3 linked regions of the Hydrogenophilus thermoluteolus genome follow. The protein of the gene in region 1 interacts with the protein of each later gene in a pairwise test. Links are inferred from orthologs where the notes say so. Each region holds a gene or a part of one and is shown on either strand. Other genes may lie near its edges.

Region 1 (3,995 bases):
TTAATCATCGAGGTCGGCTCCGGGGATGCGTTCCAAAGGTTCGAACCGTTGCGCCCGCGCCCAGTTGTCAAGGAGTGCATTCTGGTGTTTCAAACACCATTCTTTGACGATGGCGGCGGCTTTCTTAGGTAGCGTTCCTTCCAGGATTTGACCGCTGCGGATTTCGACTAGTGCTTCAAACCCTTGGTAAGAGACGTGGATATGCGGCGGTGGATGGTCGTCATGCCACATGCGGACGAGGATACCAAAGAAGGTCGCGATGATGGGCATACGAAATCTCGGTGTGAAACGGGTTTGAAACGGGTTCGATTGTACTGTTATTCGTCATCTTCGTGGCGCCCCAACTTCCGCGCGAAGACGTTGCGGCTGACGCCCAGAAGTTGCGCGGCGCGCTGTTTGTGGCCGTGGGTGTAGTCGAGCGCGGTGTGCAGGAGGCAGGTGTCGAACTGTTCGCGCAGTTGGGCGTAGAGCGGTGTGGCAGGCGGGGCGGTTTCGGCTTGGGCAAGGAGGGTGCGAAGGGTTGCGGCGAGGGCGGTTTGCCAGTCGGGTAGCGTTGGATGTGTGGTTGCGTTGGCTGAAGGGGGTGGTACGGCAGGCTCGCGGGAAGGCGAAGGGGGTTGGGTGGCGTCTGGGGGTGCCGCGTGGTGGGGGGCTGTTTGAAGTGGTGTTTGGGGTTGCGTTTGGGGTTGCGTTTCGCGCAGCGTTTTGAGCGGTGTTGCGGTCGCGGGGGAGAGGTGTCGAGCTGGGGACTCTAGCGAAAGGGGGGGTTCGGCGGGTTGCGGGGGGGATGGCCGGAACGTTTCGGGGAGGTCTTCGGGGGTGATCGTGGCGGCGGGCGCCATCACGGTGAGCCAGTGGCAGAGGTTTTCGAGTTCGCGGACGTTGCCGGGGAAGGGGTGGTGGGTGAGGCAGGCGATTGCGTCGGGGCTCAGGCGTTTGGGTTCGACGCCGAGTTGTTGCGCGGCGCGTTTGAGGAAGTGGTCGGCAAGGAGTGGGATGTCTTCTTGGCGTTCGCGCAGCGGCGGGAGGGTGAGGCGAATGACGTTGAGGCGGTGGTAGAGGTCTTCGCGAAAGGTGCCGTCGGCGACTTTCGCGGCCAGATTCTGGTGGGTGGCGGCGATGATGCGCACGTCGACCCGTTTGAGTTCGCGTCCGCCCAGGCGGTGGAATTCGCCAAGCGCCAGGACGCGCAGCAGCCGGGTTTGGAGTTCGAGCGGCATGTCGCCGATTTCGTCGAGGAAGAGGGTGCCGCGGTGGGCCTCTTCGAAGCGGCCGGGACGGGCGGTGGTGGCGCCGGTGTAGGCCCCTTTTTCGACGCCGAAGAGTTCGGCTTCGAGGAGGTCGCGCGGGATCGCAGCGGTGTTGATCGCGACGAAAGGGCCTGGCGCGCGGGGGCTGTGGCGGTGCAGCGCTCGCGCGACCAGTTCTTTGCCGGTGCCGGTTTCGCCGATGATGAGAACGGTAGCGTGCGAGGTGGAGAGGCGGCCGATGGCGCGGTAGACGGCTTGCATGGCTGGGGATGCGCCGATCAGTTCAGGGGTATGCGGGGGTGGCGTTGTCGCCGCTTCCGCGGGTTGTCTGTCCATGGGCCGTTGTGCGGTTTGCCAGGCTCGGGTGATCAGGGCGACGGCGTCATTGACGTCGAAGGGTTTGGGGAGGTATTCGAACGCGCCGACCTGGAACGCTTGGACGGCGGCGTCGAGGTCGGAGTAGGCGGTCATGAGGATCGCGGTGAGGTTGGAGTGCTGCTCTTTGAGTGCGGCGACGAGGGAGAAGCCGTCGATGCCGGGCATGCGCACGTCGGTGACGAGGACCGCGGGGGGGTGGGTTTTCGCAGCGGCGAGCGCGGTTTGCGGGTCGGCGAAGAGGCGGTGCGGGAGGTGGGCCCGTTCGAGCGCTTTGCCGAGCACCCAGCGGATGGCGTCGTCGTCGTCGACGATCCAGATTTCCGGGGTGGTCATCGGTCACGCTCCCATTGGGGGTCGGGAATGGGGAGGAGGACGGTGAAGGTGGTGCCGCGCGCGTTGCTGGTGAAATGGATCGCGCCGCCGTGTTCGGTGGCGATTTCGTGGGCGATCGCAAGCCCCAGGCCGCTGCCGCCAGGACGGTTGCTCACGAGGGGGTAGAAGAGGTGGTCGCGCAGCGTTTCGGGGATGCCGGGGCCGTTGTCGGCGATGTCGATGCGGGCAGCGAGCCGCCACCGTTTTTTGCCCAGGGTGACTTGGCGGGCGACGCGGGTTTTGAGGGTGATCGTGCCGCGGCCGTCGGTGGCTTGCGCGGCGTTTTTGAGAAGATTGAGGAAGAGTTGGACGAACCGTTCGCTGTCAAGAAGCAGCGGTGGGATGCTGACGTCGTAGTCGCGGGTGATCGTAAGTTCGGGGTATTCGGCGGCGATGAGCCGACGGGCCTGTTCGAGGGGCTGGTGGAGGTCGGTCGGGTGGAGGTGGGGGTGCTGGTGGGTGGTGGTGAGGCGCGTGAGCAGGGTGTGGAGCCGGTCGGCTTCGCGGACGATCACTTCGGCGTATTCGGCGTGGGGGGTGTTGGCGAGCTCCAGGGCAAGGAGCTGCGCGGCTCCTTTGATGCCGCCCAGGGGGTTTTTGATTTCGTGCGCGATCGCGCGTGCCATCTCTTGCACGGCGTGTTGCAGCCGTTGCCGTTGTTCGGCTTCGGTGGTGAGGCGTTGGCGGTCGACGGCTTTGAGTTCGACGAGGAAACCGCCCGGTGGGTTGGGGCGGGGGCTGACGGTGAGGTCGGCGTGCCAGGGGTCGCCGTCGGGGTGGGAGAGGAGGGTGTCGGTGGTGGTGTAGAACCAGCCCGAGCGGGCCGCGGCGTCGAGCGCTTGGGTGAGTCCGGGTGCGGTGCCCAGCATCGCGGTGACGGGTTGGCCGGCGAGTTGGTTGCGGCTGCGGTTGAGGAGGTGTTCGGCGGCGGCGTTGACGAAGGTGATGCGGGCGTGCGCGTCGAGAACGAGCACCGCAGTGGCCAGTTCGTCCAGGGTGGGGAGCATCCGGTCAGCGGAGGCGGTCGAGTTCACGGGTGATCGCTTCGAGGTTGCGGCGGTGGCGTTCGAGGCGTTGCCGCAGGGTGGCCTGCGCGTCGGCGGGGGCGGTGGCGAGTTCGGTTTCGAGGGTTGCGATCTGTTTCTGTTCGTTTTCGAGTTCGGTGCGGAGGATGCGGCGGCGCAGGTCGTCACGGGGGACGAGTTGCGCGGGTTCGCCGACGGGGCGGGATGTCGTTGGCGTGGTGTTTCCGGCGCGACGCGAGGGTCCTGGTTGGGCCTCGGGGAGGGTAAGGAGCTCGCACCGTTTGCCGCGCGTGACGCGCATGTCGTTGGTGTAGAGGACTTCGCCATGGCCGGCGTCGCATTTCCAGAGCCGCGCCCATGCAGGCTGCGGCACGAGGAGCGCTGCGGCAAGCGCAGCGCATCCCCAAAGTAGTGACGAGGTGCTCAGAGTGTGTCGGGGTGCGATCACACGCTGTAGTAGAGCTCGAATTCGACCGGATGGGTGGTCATGCGCAGCCGCTGCACCTCTTCCATCTTGAGGTCGATGTAGGCGTCGATGAAGTCGTTGGAGAAGACGCCACCGCGGGTGAGGAATTCACGGTCTGCGTCGAGCGCTTCGAGCGCCTGGTCGAGGCTGTGGCAGACGGTGGGGATCTTCGCGTCTTCTTCCGGCGGCAGGTCGTAGAGGTTCTTGTCCGCCGGGTCGCCCGGGTGGATCTTGTTCTGCACGCCGTCGAGCCCGGCCATCAGGAGCGCCGCGAACGCCAGGTAGGGGTTCGCCGCCGGGTCGGGGAAGCGGGTTTCGATACGACGCGCTTTCGGGTTGGCGACGTAGGGGATGCGGATCGACGCCGAGCGGTTGCGCGCCGAGTAGGCGAGTTTGACCGGCGCTTCGAAGTGGGGCACCAACCGCTTGTAGGAGTTGGTGGCGGGGTTGGTGATCGCGTTCAGCGCCCGGGCGTGCTTGATGATGCCGCCGATGTAGTAGAGG
Region 2 (10,253 bases), 1.5 Mb from region 1 along the record:
GCGCGTGCGTGCGCTCACGCGCCGCGGCGCCGCGGCACCCACCCGAGTCAAAGTGGGGCGGCTCACGTTCGACACCGGCGCCCGCCGCGCCTATCTCGACGACGAACCGCTCGAACTCTCGGCACGAGAGCTGGCGATTCTGGAATACCTCCTGTTGCGTCCCGGGCGGTTGGTTAGCAAAGAGCAGCTCCTGGAGCACCTCTGCGGCTGGCACGAAGAGGTCTCGACCAACGCGATCGAAGTCTACCTCCATCGGTTGCGCAAAAAGATCGACGGCAGCGGTGCGGTGATCCGGACCGTACGCGGCGTTGGCTATTGTCTCGACAGCGACCATGCCGTTTCTGATTCCTAAACGACGCGCCGAACCCAACTCGCTCTTCGGTGAGATTCTCGACTGGATGCTCGCGACGCTGCTCCTCTTGTGGCCGATCACCATCTTCATCACCTATCAGATCGCCACGGAGATCGCCCACCGGCCGTACGATCAGGCCCTTGCCGAACGCGCCCGTTTCTTGATGCGTTTCGTCCTCTTTGCCGACGGAAAACCCAGTTTCACCTTGCCAGCACCGGCGCAATGGATCTTGCATGCGGGCACCAACGCCACGCTCTACTACGAAGTCCGTACCCCGGAAGCCCGCCTTGCGGGCAACGCGCAACTGCCTACCCCCTCGTGGCTGGCCGACATCGACGTGCGCTTCCAAGACATCGACTACCACGGCGAACCGTTGCGGCTGGCCACCTTGGTAGAACGCAAACACCACGACGGCGGGCAGACACTCGTCGCGGTACAGGTCGCGGAAACGGTAAAACAGCGCCAGGCGCTCGTCACCGAGGTGATCACCGGCGTGATGATGCCGCAATTCATCGTGATCCCGATCGCCGTCGTGCTGGTGTGGTTCGGCCTCACCAAAGGACTCGCACCGCTCAGGCGCCTGCAGGCACACCTGACCCGACGTCGCCCAACGGACCTTTCGCCGATCGACCTGGAGCGGGTACCCGAAGAGATTCGCCCGCTCATCGAAGCGTTCAACCGCCTGATGGCGCGCCTCGAGGAAAACTTGGCGGCGCAACGCCGCTTCATTGCCGATGCGGCGCACCAAATGCGGACCCCGATCACGGGGCTCAAAATGCAAGCCGAACTCGCCCGGGAAGCCGAAACCCCGGAAGAGCTGCGTGCCGACCTCGAAAAGATCATCGCCGCTGCGGAGCGCACCGCCCCCCTCATCAACCAATTGCTGACGCTTGCCCGCACCGAATCGAGCTCGGAACAGGTCCACCGCTTCCAGCCCACCGACTTGGTGGCGTTGCTGCGTGAGGTCGTTGCCGATCTCTACCCGAAAGCGCACCGCAAACGGATCGCATTGGCGCTGGAAGAAGGACAGACCCCGTGCACCATCGACGCCAATGCGCTCATGCTCGGGGAGCTCTTCAAGAACGTGATCGACAACGCGATCACCTATACGCCACCCGGCGGCGACGTGACGATCCGCGTCTGGCAGGAGGGCGCAACGATCCACGTCGCCGTCGACGACACCGGCCCGGGCATCCCACCGGAGGCGCGCGCGCGCGTCTTCGAACCTTTCGTCCGGCTTCTGGATTCGGAGCGATTGGGCGAGGGTTCTGGCTTGGGCCTTGCGATCGCACGCGAAATCGCCGAACAGCACCAAGCCACGATCACGATCACCGAGCCACCCTTCGGGCGCGGCACCCGGGTACGCGTCACTTTTCCTTGCGGTTCGCTACAATAAAATCTGGCGACATCACAGTATCCCATCCCCCACCCAAGGAGAGAGCAATGGTCGCGCTCAACACCCCCGTCTGTGATTTTGGCTGGAAAGCGGTCGATTTCGACCTCATCGGCGTCGACGGCAAACGCTACACGCTGGCCGACGTGCGCGGCGAAAACGGTCTGCTCGTGATGTTTATCTGCAACCACTGTCCCTACGTCAAAGCGGTGCTCGACCGGATCATCCGAGACGCACGCGAGCTCCAGGCCTACGGCATCGGTTCGGTGGCGATCATGAGCAACGACCCGGCCGACTACCCGGAGGACTCGTTCGAAAACATGCAACGCATCGCCCGGGAAAAGAATTTCCCGTTTCCCTATCTCTGGGACGAAACGCAGGAAGTGGCAAAATCCTACGGCGCGGTCTGCACCCCGGACTTTTTCGGCTTCAACAAAGACCTCGAACTGCAATACCGCGGACGACTCGACGCCTCGGGGCGGCAACCCGCACCACCCGATGCGCGCCGCGAACTCTTCGAAGCGATGGTCCAGATCGCCCAGACCGGTCAAGGGCCGCGTGACCAGACCCCATCGATCGGCTGCTCGATCAAATGGCGCGAACCGCAGTGAATGTTTCAGCAAACGGCTTAGCCGCGACCACGGCGCCGCGGCCACCGCGTATCGTCGTCGTGAGCGGCGTCTCCGGTGCCGGCAAGACGGTGGCGCTGCGCGCGCTGGAAGACAGCGGTTTCATCGCGCTCGACAACTTGCCGGTTCCGTTCCTCGTTCCGGTGGTGACCCACATCCTCCACCACGCGCTCGCTACCCCTTCGGCGGAGCGGCGGGAAGGGATCGCAGTCGCGGTCGACATCCGGAGCGGCAACCTCGACGCGCTCCCCGAAGCGCTCGCCGAACTGACGCAGCGCACCGGTATCGCCCCAGACGCGCTCTTTCTCGACGCACGCGACGACGTGTTGCTTGCCCGCTTTTCGGAAACCCGCCGTGCCCATCCGCTCGCCACGGGCACGATGACCGTCGAAGAAGCGATCGCACGCGAACGGCATCGTCTGGAACCCATCGCGCAAGCCGCCCAACGCCTCGACACCAGTCACCTCTCCGCGCAACAGTTGCGCCGATATCTGCGGGAATGGCTACTCCCCGACGGCGCCCCGCGCGCGCCGATCACCCTTACCTTCGAATCGTTCGCGTTCAAACAAGGCGTGCCGCTCGACGCCGATCTGCTCTTCGACGCCCGCTGTCTCCCCAACCCCTATTACGATCCGACACTGCGCCCGCTCACGGGGTGCGATGCACCGGTTCAGGCGTTTCTTGCCGCGCAGCCTTTGGTCACCCGGATGGAAGCGGATATTGCGGATTTCATCACCCGCTGGCTTCCCCATTACACCGCAGAACAGCGCAGCTATCTCACCGTCGCGATCGGGTGCACCGGGGGACAACACCGCTCGGTTTACCTCGTCGAACGCTTGGCCGCCCGGTTCATCCCATCGGCACGGGTACTGGTCCGCCACCGTGCGCTCCACGAAAAAGCCCCTTGCGGGGAATCCCGCAAGGGGCAAACGCAACGAGAATGAACTCTGCTCGCTGCAGAGGAGGAATCAGAAGCGGTAGCCGCTTTCCCCGTGCGCCACGATATCGAGCCCTTCGCGCTCCTCTTCTTCCGCGACGCGCAAACCACCCGTAAGCGCCGCCGCGATTTTGTACGCAACGAACGAGACCACGCCGGACCAAACCAATGTGACGATTACCCCTTTGGCCTGGATTACGAGTTGCGACGCAATCGAAAAATCGGCGCTACCGGTACCACCCAGCGACGGTGCGGTAAACACCCCTGTGAGTAATGCACCGACGATCCCACAAACCCCATGCACACCGAAGACGTCCAGCGCGTCGTCAACACCCAACCACCGCTTCAGCTGGTTGACGCCCCAGAGCCCCACCACGCCGGCTGTCGCACCGATGACGAGTGCGCCCATCGGGCCAACGGTGCCCGCCGCGGGTGTGATCGCCACCAACCCAGCCACCGCGCCCGAAGCGCCGCCCAACATCGAGGGTTTCCCCTTGAGGAGCGCCTCACCCGCCAACCAGAGGAGAATTGCCGCTGCGGTTGCAAACAGGGTGTTCAGGAACGCGAGCGCTGCGGTGCTGTTCGCCTCCAGCGCCGAACCAGCGTTGAACCCGAACCAACCCACCCAAAGCAGCGAAGCGCCGACCATCGTCAGGGGCAAAGAGTGGGGCGTCAGCGCCTCACGGCCATACCCAATGCGCTTACCCACGAGATACGCGCCGACCAAACCGGCGATCCCCGCGTTGATATGCACGACCGTACCCCCCGCGAAATCGAGCGCACCGTCGCCCAGCAACCAACCACCTGGTCCCCACACCATGTGGGCGATCGGCAGATAGGCAAAAGTAAGCCAGATCGCCGTGAAGACGAGCACCGCGGAAAAACGCATCCGTTCCGCAAACCCGCCGACGATCAGCGCCGCGGTAATGCCCGCGAACGTTCCTTGAAACGCGATGAAGGCCATCTCCGGCAGCTTCACCCCCTCGCTGAAGGTATCCGCTAGGCTTTCGAGCGTAACGCCGCTCAAAAAGAGTTTCGCGAACGACCCAAAATACGGGTTACCTTCGGTGAAAGCGAGCGAATAGCCATAAATGGCCCACAGCACCACTGCAAGGGCAAAGGTGGTCATCACCTGCATCAGCACCGAAAGGACATTTTTCGCCCGCACCATCCCGCCATAAAAGAGTGCGAGCCCAGGCATCACCATCATCAACACCAGAAGCGTCGACGTGAGCATCCACGCCACATCCCCTTTGTTCACCATTTCCATCGTTTCGCTCCTATCCATTCCTCACAATGCTGAGGCGTCGGTCTCGCCCGTACGAATCCGAACGACCTGCTCGAGCGGCATGACGAAAATCTTGCCGTCGCCCACCTTTCCCGTTCGCGCCGCCTGGACGATCGCATCGACCACCTGATCGAGCTGCTCGTCCATAACTGCGACATCCACCCGGACCTTGGGCAAGAAATCGACCACGTACTCGGCGCCGCGGTAGAGCTCGGTATGCCCTTTTTGCCGACCGAACCCCTTCACTTCGGTGACCGTCAGTCCGGTAATGCCCGCCTCGTTCAACGCTTCACGCACTTCGTCGAGCTTGAACGGCTTGATGATCGCGCTGACCATTTTCATGATCCGCTCCTCTCAAAAAGTTTTGCCAACACTGAACACCACGCGCGAATCGGCAAGTTTCGAACCGCTGACGTTGGTGTCGACGTAATAAAGCCCCCAATCGAATCCGCCGTAGCTGGCACTCACCCCTACCTTCCAGTCGGTGTAGTCGGCGTTGCCGGTGCCGCGAACCACCTGCCGTCCGACGTGGGCCAACAATTTCACGCCAGGCATTACCTCAGGCGCCACGGTGAGGTCGTAATATTGACTGCCGTCGGAATTGGGCGCGCCGAAGAGATCGGTGAGCGCATAAGAGATTTTGAAGGTCGCCGGGCCGTATCCCATTGCCCCATAGACCTCGGTGGTATGAGGCGTCTTGAGCCCAGAGGCTGCTTTCCACGCCACCGAGTAACTTCCCGGGTAGTAGTACTGGAGCAGGCCGACGTCGAAAGCAAGGTCCCCCATCGACCAGCGCTTGCCGCCGTAGAGATCGAGCTCGACGCTGTTGGAACTGCCCGGCGCCGCATCAGAGAGCCAGGAAACGTTCGATCCCCAAAGACCAACGTACCAACCGTCGGCACCCGTCCAATCGACGCCGGCTTGCAACGCCACTTTCTCGTTGGTCTGCGAAAAGCCACGGTAGACGTAATCGCTCACCAACGCCACATTGCCGGTGACCGCGCTTTGCGCCGCCGCACCATGGGAAAACAGCGCTGCGGCCACCGCGACGGCACCGCATCCCAGAACCAAAGCCTTCGCTTTCATGGTTTTCTCCTCAGTTGCACCAATCGCAACCTTAGGTGAGCAAGTGGCGTGCCAAAGAAAAAAATGATGAGAAATCAACGAATTTCGCCACAGAGTGCGCGCCATTGAAGCGCACCGTTTTATTGCGATGCACCATTGCACCAAAACGGTGCATGACGAGAATCCGTGCGCCAAAAAAATGCACACACTGCACCAACACACGCGTTAGGACTCATCAACCGCGACGTCGGCACACAACACGGCGCTGCCATCACGGCGGGCACAGGCCAGTGTCACCTCCCAATCCCGGTCGGGCAACGCCAGATAGGGTTCGGAAGCAACGATTTGACCCGGTCGCGCGATCGCGCTGCGAAAATAGCTGCGATGCGCCCACGACGCCCCTTCACCCGCTTCAAGCGGAGCGTAGCGCACAGGATCCAGCGGTCGCCGCCAGCGGCAATGGATCGTCGCTCCAAGCTGCATCCCGTGCCGATTGAGGCAATAAAGGCGCAAGAGCGGCTCTGGCGCCGAGTGACACACCCAAGCCCCCAGCGGTTCGCCCCTCGCCCACCGCGTCACAATCTCGGCAAACCAATCGAAAAGGGAGGGGGGCACGACCGGATCGGGCAGGCGGTCCCGGTCGCTGAGCAGCCACTCCTGTTCGCGCGCAGCGCCTTCGCACAGCCAATGTTCCCACGGCGCCGGAACCCCATAGCGATACCCTTGCACCAAATCGACGCCCGCATCGAGCGCACGTTGCGCTTCGTCGGAGTGCTCCACCCCCTCGGCCAGCGCCAACGCCCCTGCTGCATGGATGAAACCGACGAGATGGCGCAAACTCCGTTGCAGGGACCGTCGCTCCCCTGCCCGGACGAAGAGGGAACGGTCGATCTTAACGATATCGGGTTCGAGCACGAACAAACGTTCGAGATTCGAGTCGCCCGCGCCGAAATCGTCGAGCGCAACCAGACACCCCAACGCATGATACTGAGCGACTGCCTGCTGCACCACGGTCAGATCGGCGATCGCCGCTTCCAACAGTTCGAGAACCAGCGTTTCGGGCGGAATCGCCAGTTGGCGTAGCAGGGCTGCGAAGTGGTCCGGATCGACCACGTCGTGCCGGATCGCATGTGGTGAGACGTTGAGAAAGAGCCAAGTTGCCTCGAAGCGCAACCGCGACCAGACCCCAAGATGACGTAAGCGGGCCGCCCGTTCCCGCGCCCATGCCGCTTCGTCGTCTCCCTCCGCGGCAAGATAGATGGACGGGGAAACGACACGCGTTCCGTCCTGCACACGTAGCAGCGCCTCCCACCCCACCACGCGACCGTGGGGCACACTCCAAATCGGTTGCGCGACACTGGTGAGTGTCATCTCATGCGCGGACATCGGACACCCCCCGCCACCATTCCCGGTAAAGCCGCATCGCCGTCTCGGTGAGCTGCGGTAAATGGTCGGGGATCGCCGCGACGATCGCCTCGGGCGTCTGCACCGATGCGCTTGCCCCAACTCCCTCTTTCGCCCAATCGGCACACCAGCGGTGAATCATCTCCTCGGTCATCTCCACGTGGCATTGCAACGCCAGATGGGGACCGATCGCAAAAGCCTGCCGCGCACAATGCGCGCTCGCAAGCCACCCAGTTGCCCCTTCGGGAATCGCAAAGGTCTCGCCGTGCCAGTGAAACGCGACGAACCGCTCGCGTGCTCCCAGCCACCGCGCCCCCATGGTCGGGTCGGTCACCCACACCTCGCCCCAACCGATCTCCTTCGTCGGGTTGCGCGTGACCTTCGCACCCAGCGCTTTCGCCAACAGTTGCCCCCCCAGGCAATGGCCGATCACCGGCACGCCGACCGCGATCGCGCGGCGCAACAAAACCAAGAGCGGCTCGATCCACGGCAACGGATCATTGACGCTCATCGGCCCACCCATCAAGCACCAACCGTCATACTGTTCCGGATCCCTCGGAAGCGGTGCCCCTTGATCGATCGCGATGAGGTGCGTTTCTCCTCCTTGCGCTGCGACGAAATCGGCAAAGGTTCCCGGCCCTTCGATCGGGGAAAAGCGTACAATCGCAATCTGTTTCATCGCTATCTCCTGTTCCCATCCGTTCGAACAAATAGCAAACCCCATGCCAACCGCACCCACGCTGCACTGGCTTGCGCTTGACGCGTGCACCTCGACCAACGACATTGCCGCACAGCAGGCCGAATCGCTCGCTCCCGGCCATTACCTGGCCGTCACTGCCCAACGGCAGACCGCTGGCCGCGGACAAAGCGGCCGACGCTGGACGATGCCGGAGGGTGCCGGAATCGCATTCTCGGTGGCAACCCGCCTCCCGCCCCAGACGAACCTCGAAGGCCTTTCGCTTGCGGTGGGCGCGGCGCTTGCCGAACGATTGGAACTGCTCGACCTCCCCGTTCGCCTCAAATGGCCGAACGATCTGCTCGTTGCGGAGCGCAAACTCGGCGGGATCCTCGTCGAAGCGCAATGGCGGGGGCAAGCGCCGCCGATCGTCGTCGTCGGCGTCGGTCTGAACCATCGTGCGGCACCACGACTCGACGACCGAGATCCCTGGACATTGCCCCCCACCGCGCTTGCCGAGCACCTCACGCTCGTTCCCCCTGCTGAAACCCTGCTGCAGACGCTGGTCGGCGCAGTGGTTGCCGTACTCGAAGACTTCCGCTGCGGCGCAGGCTTCACCCCTTGGCAAGCGGCGTGGTGGGCCCGTGCGGCGTGGCGCGACCGTTGGTTGCAACTGCTGCCCGCGCACGAAACGACAGAACCGCATCTCGTCCGCTTGAGCGGCGTCAACGCCCGGGGGGAACTCCAGGTCACCACTGCGGCAGGGGCACACCAGACGCTGACCTCCGCCGCCGCGCGCATTCGCCCTGTGCCGCTCCTCCTCGATCTGGGAAACAGTCGCGGCAAATGGTATTGGCGGGACGACGCGCAAGGGGCGTTTGCGTACGACGACACGGCACTCGAAGCATGGTGGCAGCAGCTCACCCCGTTGCTGTCCACGATTCCGTGCGTCGTCGGTGTCAGCGTCACCACACCGTCCCGTACCCAGGCGATCACTGCCCGCTTTGCCGCGCATCGCATCCCATGCCATTGGATCGCGCCGAGCCAGCACGGTGCGGGCGTCCTTAACCAGTACCGCAATCCCCAACAGCTGGGCGCCGATCGCTGGGTCACCGCGGTTGGAGCATGGCACGCTGGGTTGGCGCCAGCGGTGATCGTCGGTTGTGGCACCGCGACCACGCTCGACTGGCTCGACGAAACCGGCGCGTTTCGCGGTGGCGCGATTCTGCCTGGCATCGACGCGATGTTCGCTGCGCTCGCAGCCCGCACCGCGCGACTCCCACAGCTCGACCCGCGCCGCGCCGTCGACCAGATCGCGACGGCTCCGTTTCCCCCCACCGATACCGAAACCGCGATCGCCACCGGTGTCTGGCTGGCGCAAAAGGGGGCGATCGCGGCATTCACGGCGCAGGTAGCCAAACAGACTTCGATCCTGCCGCGCGTGATCCTGCACGGCGGCGCGGCACCGCTCCTCTCCCCCCACGTAGACATCCCGCATGAGGTGCGCGATAATTTACTTTTCCTGGGCCTTGCCGCGCTTGCGTGCGCGCAGCCGGAGTCGCACCCCCCTCAGACACCGCCCGAACCACCGACCGGCCCCTCTGCACCGTCAACACACAACGAGGAGACATCATGACCGAACCCACCCGCATCCTGCTCCCCGAAAACGAGATCCCGACTCACTGGTACAACATCGTCGCCGACATGCCCAACCCCCCCGCACCACCGCTTGGGCCAGATGGCAAGCCGGTGACGCCCGAACAGATGGGTGCAATCTTTCCCGAACCGCTCCTTGCGCAGGAGATGAGCAGCGAACGGTGGATCCCGATCCCGGACGCGGTGCGAGACGCTTACCGCATCTGGCGTCCTTCGCCGCTCGTGCGCGCGGTCCGGCTCGAACAAGCGCTGAACACCCCGGCCAAGCTTTTCTTCAAGTACGAAGGCGTCTCGCCCTCTGGTTCGCACAAACCCAACTCCGCGGTTCCTCAGGCCTACTACAACCAACTGGTCGGCATCAAGCGGCTCACGACCGAGACCGGTGCCGGTCAATGGGGCAGCTCGATCGCGTTCGCCGGCCAAAAATTCGGTCTCGAAGTGCGGGTCTATATGGTGAAAGTGAGTTACGAGCAAAAACCCTACCGCCGCATCCTCATGCAGACCTGGGGCGCCGAGGTCTTCCCCAGCCCATCGCCCCACACGCAGACGGGGCGAGCGATCCTCGAACGCGAACCCGACAATCCCGGTTCGCTCGGCATCGCAATCTCCGAAGCAGTGGAAGAAGCCGCGAGCCGCGCTGACACCAACTACACCTTGGGGTCGGTCCTCAACCACGTGCTGCTGCACCAAACCGTGATCGGACTAGAAGCCAAAAAACAGTTCGAACTGCTGGGGCTTTACCCCGACGTGATCTTTGGTCCGTGCGGCGGCGGTTCGAGCTTCGGCGGCATCGCCTTCCCGTTCTTGGCCGACAAAATCGCGGGTGACAAACGGGCGGAGCAACTGCACTGTG
Region 3 (10,981 bases), 1.4 Mb from region 1 along the record:
CCCCAACCGCAGCGCAACGAACTCACCCAGTGCATGCCCGAGCACCCCCCCCGCCCCTTGCGGCAGGCTGTCGCCAAAGCGATGAAAGCGCAAATATTCCAGCGCACTGGAACTCACCTGCAACAGCAGGAAACCGAGTGTGGTACCCGCCCACGACCATCGCCACTGCCACCAGTTGGCCAGCGAACCATCCGGATGCGCGTCGCCCGGTTCCAACGCGCGATGGGTGAAGGCGCGCCACCACCCCACGACGCCACGGACGAAGAGTCCGATCCACCACAGCGCCGACCAACCGAAGGTGAAAAACCACAGATCGGCAATCCAGGCACCGAGCCGCCCACCCGGATTCTGGACCGTGAGCGCCGTCCCGCTTTTCGACCACCCCGGATCTTCCGGGTGGTACCCCAGCAAAACGAGCGCGAAATAGGCACCCACCGCTGCCAGGAGCAGCCAACTCCCCTCATGGAGCAAGCGGGCGAAACGTCTCTTCGTCAAAACCGCGCCATTTCGTCGATCGCACAACAGCAGGCTATTATACCGAGCAATAAGGTACGAACTGGCGCATCCGCGCGCAGCCAAACCACTCGTACTAAAATCGCTTATTTCGCCACCTCGGGAACTCAGGGAGTGACATTGTGACGCAATCGACCAAAGGCCCCGAAGCCGTGCAGGAAGCGCGGGAAGAATTGAAACGCGCTGCGCTCGACTACCACGAACATCCCACCCCGGGTAAATGGGCGATCGTCCCGACCAAAGCGCTGTCGAACCAGCGCGATCTGGCGCTCGCCTATTCACCCGGCGTCGCCGCGCCGTGCGAAGCGATCGTCGAAGACCCGAGCGCCGCCGCACGATATACCAACCGCAGCAACCTCGTTGCGATCATCACCAACGGCACCGCGGTCCTGGGACTTGGCGACATCGGGCCGCTTGCCGCGAAACCGGTGATGGAGGGCAAAGCGGTCCTGTTCAAAAAATTTGCCGGCATCGACGCGATCGATCTCGAAATCAACGAAAAAGACCCGGAAAAATTGGTCGAAGTCATCGCCGCGCTGGAACCGTCTTTCGGGGGGATCAACCTCGAAGACATCAAAGCTCCGGACTGCTTCCTCGTCGAACGTAGGCTGCGCGAACGTCTGAAAATCCCTGTCTTTCACGACGACCAGCACGGTACCGCGATCGTCGTCGCGGCGGCGCTGTTGAACGCGCTCACCCTGACCGGAAAAAAGATCGACGCGGTCAAATTGGTCACTGCCGGGGCGGGCGCTGCGGCGCTTGCGTGCCTCAACCTGCTCGTCAAACTGGGTCTTCCGAAAGCCAACATCTGGGTAACCGACATCGCAGGCGTGGTCTATGAAGGCCGTACCGAACTGATGGACCCCGATAAAGCGCAGTTCGCCCAAAAAACCGTGGCGCGCACCCTTGCCGAAGTCATCGAAGGGGCCGACATTTTCCTGGGGCTTTCCGCAGGTGGCGTCCTCAAGCCCGAGATGGTGGCGAAGATGGCGGAAAAACCGATCATCTTCGCGCTGGCCAACCCAACCCCAGAAATCCTGCCGGAAGCCGCGAAAGCGGTTCGACCGGACGCGATTCTCGCCACCGGCCGTAGCGACTATCCCAACCAGGTCAATAATGTCCTCTGCTTTCCCTACCTCTTCCGCGGCGCGCTCGACGTCGGCGCAACCACGATCACCGACGAAATGGAGATCGCAGCGGTCCAAGCGATCGCGGCACTGGCGCAAGCCGAAGAGAACGAAGTGGTCGCTGCGGCCTACGCTGGGGAAAAACTCCGTTTCGGCCCCGACTACCTCATCCCCAAACCGTTCGACCCCCGTTTGATGCTCACCATCGCCCCGGCGGTCGCGCAAGCCGCGATCGCAAGCGGCGTGGCGACCCGCCCGATCGAGGATTTCGACGCGTATCGCGAACGGCTCCAGAACTTCGTCTATGCCTCCGGTACCTTGATGAAACCGGTCTATGCGATCGCGAAACGCGCGAAATTCAAGAAAATTGCCTACGCCGAAGGCGAAGAAGAACGCGTGTTGCGCGCCGCGCAAGTGGTGGTCGACGAAGGCATTGCGCGACCGGTGCTCATTGGCCGCCCCGCGGTGATCGCGCAGCGCATCGAACGCTTCGGTCTGCGCCTGCGCGAAGGGGTCGACTACGAAGTGGTCAACGTCGAAAACGATCCGCGCTATCGCGCGCTCTGGCAAGAGTACCACCAGATCATGGAGCGGCGCGGCGTCACACCCCAATTGGCGAAGATCGAAATGCGGCGACGGCATACGCTGATCGGCGCGATGCTTCTGCGCCATTGGGAAGTCCATGGACTCATTTGCGGTACGTGGGGCGTGCCCACGATGCACCTCAACTACATCGACCAAGTGATCGGCAAACGCCCCGGCGCCACTTGTTACGCCGCGATGAACGCCATTTTGTTGCCGAACCGCCAGCTCTTTTTGGTGGATACCCATATCAACAACGACCCCACCGCGGAACAGATCGCCGCGATCACCCGCATGGCCGCGCGCAAGATGATGCGTTTCGGCATCACACCCAAAGCGGCGCTCCTCTCCCACTCCAACTTTGGTTCTTCAGACGCGGCAAGCGCCGTGAAAATGCGCGAAGCCCTCAAAATCTTGCGCGAGATCGCGCCGTGGCTGGAAGCGGACGGGGAAATGCACGGCGACCTGGCACTCGACCCCACGATGCGCGCGGAACTCATGCCGCGCTCCACACTCACCGGCGAAGCCAACCTTTTGGTGCTGCCCAACATCGATGCCGCGAATATCGCGTACAATCTCCTCAAGACCGCTGCTGGGAACGGCATCGCAATCGGACCGATGTTGCTCGGGGTGCTTAAGCCGGTCCATATCCTTACTGCCACCTCGACGGTGCGGCGCATCGTCAATATGACGGCGCTCACCGTTGCCGAAGCGAACGTCGGGCCGCGTGCCGTCGAACCCACTCCGCCGATGAGCGAAATCCCCTTCACCACAACCGAATAGGAGTACGCCATGTCTGCACAACACCGCCGTTTGATCATCCTTGGATCGGGACCCGCTGGATACACCGCAGCGATCTATGCCGCGCGCGCCAATCTCGAACCGATGTTGATCACCGGTCTCGAACAGGGCGGACAACTGATGACCACCACGGACGTCGAAAACTGGCCCGCAGACCCAGACGGGGTGCAAGGGCCGGAACTGATGGCCCGTTTCGAAGCGCACGCTCGGCGCTTCGGTACCGAAATCGTCTTCGACCACATCCACACCGCCGTGCTCACCGAACGCCCGTTCCGGCTCGTTGGTGACGCCGGTGCATACACCTGTGACGCGCTGATCATCGCCACCGGTGCCTCGGCGAAATACCTGGGGCTGCCTTCGGAAGAAGCGTTCAAAGGCCGCGGGGTCTCCGCGTGCGCCACCTGTGACGGCTTCTTCTACAAAGGGCAAGACGTCTGCGTGATCGGCGGCGGCAACACCGCAGTGGAAGAAGCGCTCTACCTCGCCAATATTGCGAACAAAGTCTATTTGATCCACCGACGCGACCAGTTCCGAGCGGAAAAGATCCTCGTCGACCGCTTGATGAAACGGGTCGACGAAGGAAAAGTGGAATTGGTGCTCAACCATGTCGTCGACGAAATCTTGGGCGACGACACCGGAGTCACAGGAATCCGTGTCAAACACCGCGACAGCGGCGCTACGCAGGAACTCGCCGTCCACGGTGTCTTCGTGGCGATCGGCCACCAACCCAACACGCAGCTCTTCGAAGGGCAGCTCGAAATGGAAAATGGCTATATCGTCACGCGCGGCGGTCGTGACGGGAATGCCACCGCAACCAGCATCGAAGGAGTTTTTGCCGCTGGGGACGTTCAAGACCACGTCTACCGGCAAGCGATCACCAGCGCGGGGACTGGTTGCATGGCCGCGCTCGACGCCGAACGGTACCTGGACGCACTCGCCACTGGGAAATGAGCAGAGCGACCCCACCGAAGCGTGATTGGCGGGATCAACTGAAGCAGCTCGTCGAAGCGGGCACGCTGCCCCCCGCCGATCGTCGCCGCTACTGGCGCCAAAAGGCCCAAGCGGCGATCGCGCGTGCAGCGACCAAAAACACGCAAGCACAACAAGCCAAAAATTCCCCTGCGGATTCTGCAGCGACGGCCGCGCCCGATCAAACCCCATCCCCAGCGCTTTCGCCCGCTGAAGCCCGGCTGTGGCAGCGCTGGTTACGCGAAACCGGCGTCGCGCCGTTGCCGCCGCAAGATCGCGTCACGCTCGAGCGCCCGCTTCCGCCGCCGACCCCGCGGCAACGCGAACGCGACGAAGCGCAGATCAAAACCGAGCTCTTGTCGCCGTTGACGCTCGACGACTGGCTCGATCACGACAGCGAAACCTTCTTCCTCCGGCCAGGGGTTCCCCGGCGCATGATTACGGAGATGCGGCGGGGCCGTTGGACCATTCGGCGTCAGCTCGACCTCCATGGCCTCACCCGCGAAGAGGCGCGCACTGCAATGAGCGCATTCCTTGCCGAGGCGTTACGCGCTGGGGAGCGCTGCGTGCGGATCATTCACGGAAAAGGGTACGGCTCACCCGGTGGCGTGAGCGTTTTGAAGCACCTCTCGCGGCAATGGCTCACCCGGCGCGAAGAGATCCTAGCTTTTTGCGAAGCGGCTCCCCGACAAGGGGGAAGTGGCGCGTTGCTGGTGCTCCTGCGTGCCCCCAGCGCCAACCGGTAAGCTTACTTCGTGACGGGTAAACCCACTTCGCGCCCACTGCCACCGAGTAGCACCGCACCACCTCGCGCGATCAAATCGCCGATTCGTTGAGTTCGCCGGTGCGAATCCGAATCACTTGCTCCACCGGGGAAACAAAGACCTTGCCATCGCCGATTTTGCCAGTCCGCGCGGCTTTGACGATCGCGTCGACCACCGCCTCCACCATCTCATCGGGCACCACCACCTCGACTTTCACCTTCGGCAAGAAATCGACCACATATTCGGCACCCCGATAAAGCTCGGTGTGCCCCTTTTGCCGCCCGAATCCCTTGACTTCGGTCACCGTCAAACCGTTCACCCCCACCTCGGAGAGCGCCTCGCGCACCTCGTCGAGCTTGAACGGCTTGATCACCGCCTCTACCTTCTTCATCGCTTGCTCCTTATCACGGTTGGGCCGCTCGGGGCCGAAAATGGGACGTAACCGGGTGCCGCCAGTCGCGACCGAACGCACACCGAGTCACCCGCGGCCCCAAAGGTGCCTGCTGCCGTTTGTATTCGCTGGTAAACAGCAACTGCAACACGGAATCGACCACCTCTGGCGCAAAACCCGCAGCAACGATCTCCGCTACCGACTGCCGCTCCTCGATGAAACGTGTCAATATGGCGTCCAGTACCGCGTAAGGCGGCAAGCGCTCCTCGTCCACCTGGTTCGGACGCAGTTCGGCGGATGGTGGGCGCTCGATGATCCGCGACGGGATCACCTCCTGTTCCCGGTTGATCCAGCGCGCCAGACGATAGACCCACGTTTTGTAGACATCTTTGAGTACCGCAAAGCCCCCAGCCATATCGCCGTAGAGCGTGCAGTAACCCGTTGCGATTTCGCTCTTGTTTCCGGTGGTGAGCACCAATGAACCGGTTTTGTTGGAAATGGCCATCAACAACAACCCGCGAATCCGTGCCTGGACGTTCTCTTCAGTGGTATCCGCAGGCAAACCGGCAAAGAGCGGCGCAAGCGACGCACCAAACGTTGCCATCGCGGGTTCGATGGGAATCACCTCATGCCGAACCCCCAAATTCTGAGCGAGTTGCGCCGCATCCTCCAAGCTCATTGCCGCCGTATAGGGCGACGGCATCATCACCGTCCGCACCCGTTCTGCGCCCAACGCGCCCACCGCCAAACAAGCAACCAGCGCAGAATCGATCCCGCCAGAAAGACCGATGACCGCGCCACGGAAGCGATTTTTGCTCACATAGTCGCGCACGGCACTGGTCAGCGCACGATAGAGCACATCCTCGTCATCAAGCTGGGGTGCCGAATCGGGAACCGTTTGCCAACCGCCAGACGCCCAGGTCAAGAGCGCCGTTACCGTCTCGAATTGCGGGGCGCGCCAGACAACAGAACCGTCGGCAGCAACTGCGAACGACGCGCCGTCGAACACCAGTTCGTCCTGCCCCCCTACACTATTGACGTAGAGGACCCCTGCACCACACGATTCGGCGCGTGCGCGCGCCACTGCCTCCCGCTCTTTCTCTTTGCCCAGGTGGAACGGAGAGGCGTTCAACGCCACCACCAGATCGACACCCAACGGCTGTGCCACCGCGAGTGGCTCGGGATGCCAGAGATCTTCGCAGATCGCGACGGCAACCCGAACCCCTTGGCAGGTGACGACAAGCGGCGCGTCCCCCGGGACGAAATAACGGTGTTCGTCGAACACCGACGAATTGGGCAAGCGGTGTTTCGCGTACCATCCCAGCAACGCACCGTCATGGATCCACGCCGCTGCGTTTTCGCACCCCTTTTCGCGCCAGCGCGGCAAACCGACCAGCACATCGAGGGAACGCGGTAGCCGCGCGCAGAGCGTCGCGAAAGCCCGTTCGCATGCCCGCGCGAAATCGGGCAGCAGCAGATGGTCTTCCGGCGGGTAACCGCTCAGCGCCAACTCCGGCGTCACCAGCAGGTGTGCGCCCTGTTGCGCGGCCTCCTCAGCCGCGGCGACGATCCGGTCGACGTTCGCATCGAAATCGCCGACGACCGGATCGCATTGGGCGACGGCAATCCGCAAGGGACCGCTCATGCGCCTTACTTCGCCGCGTTTTTCACGCCGTTCAAGATCTCGGCTTTCGCCTCATCGACGCCACCCCAGCCCGTGACCTTCACCCACTTGCCCGGTTCGAGATCCTTGTAGTGCTCGAAGAAGTGCTTCACCTGCTCAAGGATCAATTTGGGAAAATCATCGAGCGACTGGATCGCGTCGTAGAGCGGCGTCAATTTACTTACCGGTACCGCGATCACCTTCGCATCGACCCCGCTTTCATCCTCCATCTTCAGAATCCCGACAGGGCGGCAGCGAATCACCACCCCCGGCGGAACCGGAAACGGCGTCATCACCAGCACATCGACCGGATCCCCGTCGTCAGAGAGGGTATGGGGAATATACCCATAGTTGAGGGGATACCGCATCGACGTCCCCATGAAGCGATCGACGAAGATCGCGTCGCTATCTTTGTCGATTTCGAACTTGATCGGGTCGGCCTGCGCCGGAATTTCGATGATCACATTGACATCGTTCGGCACGTCTTTGCCAGCGGAAACGCGTTCAAACGCCATGACATCACTCCCTAGTGGCTAAAAAAACCGTGTGCAATTATACGGGCAAAGCCGTCCGAACCCAGCCACCGATCGTGCGCAGCGCACGAACGGTTTCATCACGGCGTATGGCAGACCACCCCTTGCCAGATCGCGCCGCCCAGTTCCGGCGCCCGCCACAGCCCCCACAACCCGAATGCGACCACGACCAACCCCGCGCCCCACCGCGCCCACGGATGCTGCACCCAACCCCGAAAACGGTGCAACATCAAGCCAGCCAGCAGCAGATTGGGCAACGTCCCAAGCCCAAACGCCAACATCACCAACGCGCCACGCTCGGCACTACCGCTCATCAACGCTGTAGCGAGCACGCTATAGACCAAGCCACAGGGGAGAAACCCCCACAGCCCACCAAGGAGCGCCGCCTGCGGAATGGAACGGACCGGTAAGAGGCGGTGGGTGAGCGGCTGCACCCGGACCCACAGAACTTGCCCAACCCGTTCGACCGGAGCCAACCACTGCGGCTGCCCCAACAGATAGAGCCCCATCGCCACCAACAACAAGTTGGCCACGACGTAGAGCCCCAATTGAACGGGCAACACCGATTCGAGTACGGTCGCAATCGCGCCCAAACCGCCGAGCACCGCACCCAACACGGTATAGGTAGCGATCCGCGCCAGATTGTAGGTCAGGTGCAAAAGCCACCGCGCAGGGCCACTACCCGCGGCCGGGTTCGTCTGCAGCGACAACGCCCCGACGATCCCGCCGCACATGCCGAAGCAGTGAACACCGCCCAACAGGCCGATGAGAAAAACCGCCAAATAACCGCCGACCGAACCCAACACACCCCCCGCTCAGATCACTTTCGAATAACGGGTCCGTTCGCGGTCGGCGCGCAGGTACCGGTCGAAGACCATTGCGATCGCCCGCACCAAAAGGCGCCCTTTCGGCAATACGGTAATCCAACGGTCGCTCACCGTCACCAAGCCGGCTGCTTCCATTTCCCGCAAATCCGCCAACTCCGGCGCAAAGTAGTGCGCGAAGTCGATCAGATTCGCCTCTTCGACCGCGTCGATCGAAAGCTCGAAGTGGCACATCAACGCTTGAATGATGGAACGGCGCAACACATCGTCCGGGCTCATCGCCACCCCGCGCAACGTCGGCAACTCACCCCGGTCGAGCGCGTCGTAATAAGGCTCTTCCGTTTTGTGGTTTTGCGCGTAGTACGGACCGATCTTACTGATCGCCGAAATTCCCAGTGCGACCAAATCGCATTCGGCGTGCGTCGAATAACCCTGAAAATTGCGGTGCAGCCGCCCTTCGCGCTGCGCCACTGCCAACTCGTCTTCCGGTTTCGCGAAGTGATCCATCCCGATATAGACATACCCCGCGTCGGTCAGCCGTTCGATCGCCATCTTGAGAATCGCCAACTTTTCCGCTGCGCTGGGTAACGTCGCTTCGTCGATTCGGCGCTGCGGCATGAAGAGCCGTGGCAGATGGGCGTAACTGTAGAGCGACAGCCGATCCGGCGCAAGTGCGATCACCGCGTCGAGCGTTTTCGCAAAGCGCGCGACCGATTGATGCGGTAACCCATAGATCAGATCGAAACTCACCGAATGAAATCCCGCCGCACGCGCAGCCTCGAGCACCCCTTGCGTCTCCTCGAGCGACTGCACGCGGTTCACCGCACGTTGCACCACCGGGTCGAAATCCTGCACCCCGATGCTCATGCGGTTGAACCCCAGTTCGCGTAACAGAAAGACCTGCTCACGGCCCACTTTTCGGGGGTCGACCTCGATCGAATACTCCCCGTGCTCGATCAAGGTGAAGGTGCGCCGGATCGCTGCCCACAGCCGACGCATTTCCGATTCGTGCAAAAAGGTTGGCGTACCGCCGCCGAAGTGCAACTGAGCAACCGTGCGGCTTCCCGTGAGTTTTTCGTCGACGAGCGCCATCTCCCGTTCCAAGTAATCGAGATAACGCGACGAGCGGGAATGGTCTTTGGTGATGATCTTGTTGCACGCACAGTAGTAGCAGATGGTGTTGCAGTACGGAATATGGACGTAGAGCGACAGCGGCCGCTGTACGCCGGCAACGGCCCGACTCGCCAATGCTTCCCCATAAGCCTCCGGGCCAAACGCCTCGACGAAACGGTCTGCAGTCGGATAAGAGGTGTAACGCGGCCCAGCGATGTCGAAACGGCGAATCAACTCCGGGTCGAACACCACCGCTTGCGAAAACTGGCTCACGGTCACGCTCCTTGCGGACTCGATCACAATCCGATACTATGGCACAAAAAAGTGCGACTGTCTTTGACACACCTCAATGAGCGGCCACAAACCCCAACCCCTGGAGAACGCGATGCGACCCGCGGCGCTACCCGAACAATTGCGCATCGCCTGCGCGCAATGTAACCTCGTCGAGCTCTGTCTACCCGTCGGGCTACCGGCAAACGACCTCAAAAAGCTCGACACCCTGGTCTCGGTACGCAAACGGGTGAAACGCCACCAAGCCCTGTTCGAAAGCCAAGCCCCGTTCGAAGCGCTCTATGCCGTGCGCCTTGGCTCGTTCAAAACCGTCCTCACCCTCACGGACGGCCGCGAACAGGTCACCGGGTTTCAGATGACCGGGGAGCTCCTCGGGCTCGACGGCATCGGCAGCGGACGCCACGCGGTCACCGCGATTGCGCTCGAAGACAGTGAAGTCTGCGTGATCGAATACGCGCAGCTCGAAGCGCTCGCGCAAGAGATTCCCGCGTTGATGACCCAGTTCCACAAAGTGCTGTCGCGCGAAATCGTGCGCGAACAGGGCGTGATGACCCTTCTGGGCTCGATGCGCGCCGAAGAGCGCCTTGCGGCGTTTCTGCTCAACCTCTCGCAGCGCTTCGCTACCCGCGGGTTCTCGCCCAACCAGTTTCGCCTTCGGATGACCCGCGAAGAGATCGGATCGTACCTCGGGCTCAAACTCGAGACCGTCTCGCGTACGCTTTCCGCGTTTCAAGAAGCGGGCTATTTGCGCGTGGATCGCCGCGAAATCGTGCTGTTGGATCGCGAAGGGTTACGCCAACTCCTCTATCCAGAGCGCACAGATCCGGCAAACGCAACCGCGCCCTAAGGAAGTCCCCGCCCGTTTGTGGGTGAATGCACCTCGTCACTCATGGACGTACCGCCCAGGCGCAGCACCCAAGTTGGGCCAGGTTTCCGGATCCGCCGCCGTTTTCCGCTCCCCAGCTTCCCGTTGTAACCAAAGGACCCAGTCGGACCACCAACTGTTGGGCTGCGGGTCGGTCGCCGCAAACCACTCCTCGGCCTTCGGCACGAGCATGGCAAAGTCGCTCACTCGGTAGTGGCGCTTGGGGGGATCCTTCGGCGGATTCACGATACCGAGGATATGCCCCGAACTCGACAAAACGTACCGTTTGGGGCCCCGCACGTGTTTGAGCAACTGATAGGTCTGGCGCCACGGCGCGATGTGATCGTCTTCCGCACCCACGGCGTAGACCGGCACGGTGATCGCCCGTAGGTCGATCGGCTGCCCCATCAACTGCAACGCACCGGGACGTACCAAGCGGTTTTTCAGGTAGAGTTCGCGCAGATACCAGCAGTGCATCGCCGCTGGCATCCGTGTGGTATCCATGTTCCAGTAAAGAACGTCGAACGGCGACGGCTCCTCGCCAT

The links.
Region 2: the proteins of glnL (region 1) and glnK interact in binary tests that used the Escherichia coli proteins (3 or more experiments, as listed by UniProt). The link is inferred for Hydrogenophilus thermoluteolus from one-to-one orthologs.
Region 3: the proteins of glnL (region 1) and HPTL_RS03310 interact in binary tests that used the Escherichia coli proteins (3 or more experiments, as listed by UniProt). The link is inferred for Hydrogenophilus thermoluteolus from one-to-one orthologs.

Annotation. Positions count from the first base shown.
Region 1 is NZ_AP018558.1:2,099,639-2,103,633, reverse strand. Bases 997-3,995 are described here. They hold glnL (nitrogen regulation protein NR(II)), read right to left. Parts: upstream 3,035-3,995; coding sequence 1,958-3,034; downstream 997-1,957. Other genes in these bases: glnA (type I glutamate--ammonia ligase), read right to left, coding at 3,470-3,995; HPTL_RS11300 (hypothetical protein), read right to left, coding at 3,012-3,473; ntrC (nitrogen regulation protein NR(I)), read right to left, coding at 997-1,961. In the rest of the region: HPTL_RS10230 (DUF2442 domain-containing protein), read right to left, coding at 1-8; HPTL_RS10225 (DUF4160 domain-containing protein), read right to left, coding at 1-270; more of ntrC, read right to left, coding at 318-996.
Region 2 is NZ_AP018558.1:581,610-591,862, reverse strand. Bases 3,273-6,135 are described here. They hold glnK (P-II family nitrogen regulator), read right to left. Parts: upstream 4,942-6,135; coding sequence 4,603-4,941; downstream 3,273-4,602. Other genes in these bases: HPTL_RS02855 (sensor domain-containing phosphodiesterase), read right to left, coding at 5,890-6,135; HPTL_RS02860 (TorF family putative porin), read right to left, coding at 4,954-5,685; HPTL_RS02870 (ammonium transporter), read right to left, coding at 3,343-4,572; rapZ (RNase adapter RapZ), read left to right, coding at 3,273-3,318. Outside these bases: HPTL_RS02890 (response regulator), read left to right, coding at 1-352; HPTL_RS02885 (sensor histidine kinase), read left to right, coding at 333-1,748; HPTL_RS02880 (thioredoxin family protein), read left to right, coding at 1,796-2,356; more of rapZ, read left to right, coding at 2,353-3,272; more of HPTL_RS02855, read right to left, coding at 6,136-7,050; HPTL_RS02850 (type 1 glutamine amidotransferase), read right to left, coding at 7,037-7,747; HPTL_RS02845 (biotin--[acetyl-CoA-carboxylase] ligase), read left to right, coding at 7,791-9,380; HPTL_RS02840 (TrpB-like pyridoxal phosphate-dependent enzyme), read left to right, coding at 9,377-10,253. UniProt on the Escherichia coli protein: Involved in the regulation of nitrogen metabolism. Regulates the activity of its targets by protein-protein interaction in response to the nitrogen status of the cell.
Region 3 is NZ_AP018558.1:672,123-683,103, reverse strand. What follows is about bases 3,479-6,183. They hold HPTL_RS03310 (P-II family nitrogen regulator), read right to left. Parts: upstream 5,148-6,183; coding sequence 4,809-5,147; downstream 3,479-4,808. Other genes in these bases: HPTL_RS03305 (NAD+ synthase), read right to left, coding at 5,161-6,183; HPTL_RS03315 (Smr/MutS family protein), read left to right, coding at 3,971-4,738; trxB (thioredoxin-disulfide reductase), read left to right, coding at 3,479-3,974. In the rest of the region: HPTL_RS11535 (DNA translocase FtsK), read right to left, coding at 1-495; HPTL_RS03325 (NADP-dependent malic enzyme), read left to right, coding at 636-3,005; more of trxB, read left to right, coding at 3,015-3,478; more of HPTL_RS03305, read right to left, coding at 6,184-6,792; ppa (inorganic diphosphatase), read right to left, coding at 6,798-7,325; HPTL_RS03295 (sulfite exporter TauE/SafE family protein), read right to left, coding at 7,424-8,149; hemN (oxygen-independent coproporphyrinogen III oxidase), read right to left, coding at 8,159-9,553; HPTL_RS03285 (helix-turn-helix domain-containing protein), read left to right, coding at 9,666-10,418; HPTL_RS03280 (PHA/PHB synthase family protein), read right to left, coding at 10,455-10,981. UniProt on the Escherichia coli protein: P-II indirectly controls the transcription of the glutamine synthetase gene (glnA). P-II prevents NR-II-catalyzed conversion of NR-I to NR-I-phosphate, the transcriptional activator of GlnA. When P-II is uridylylated to P-II-UMP, these events are reversed.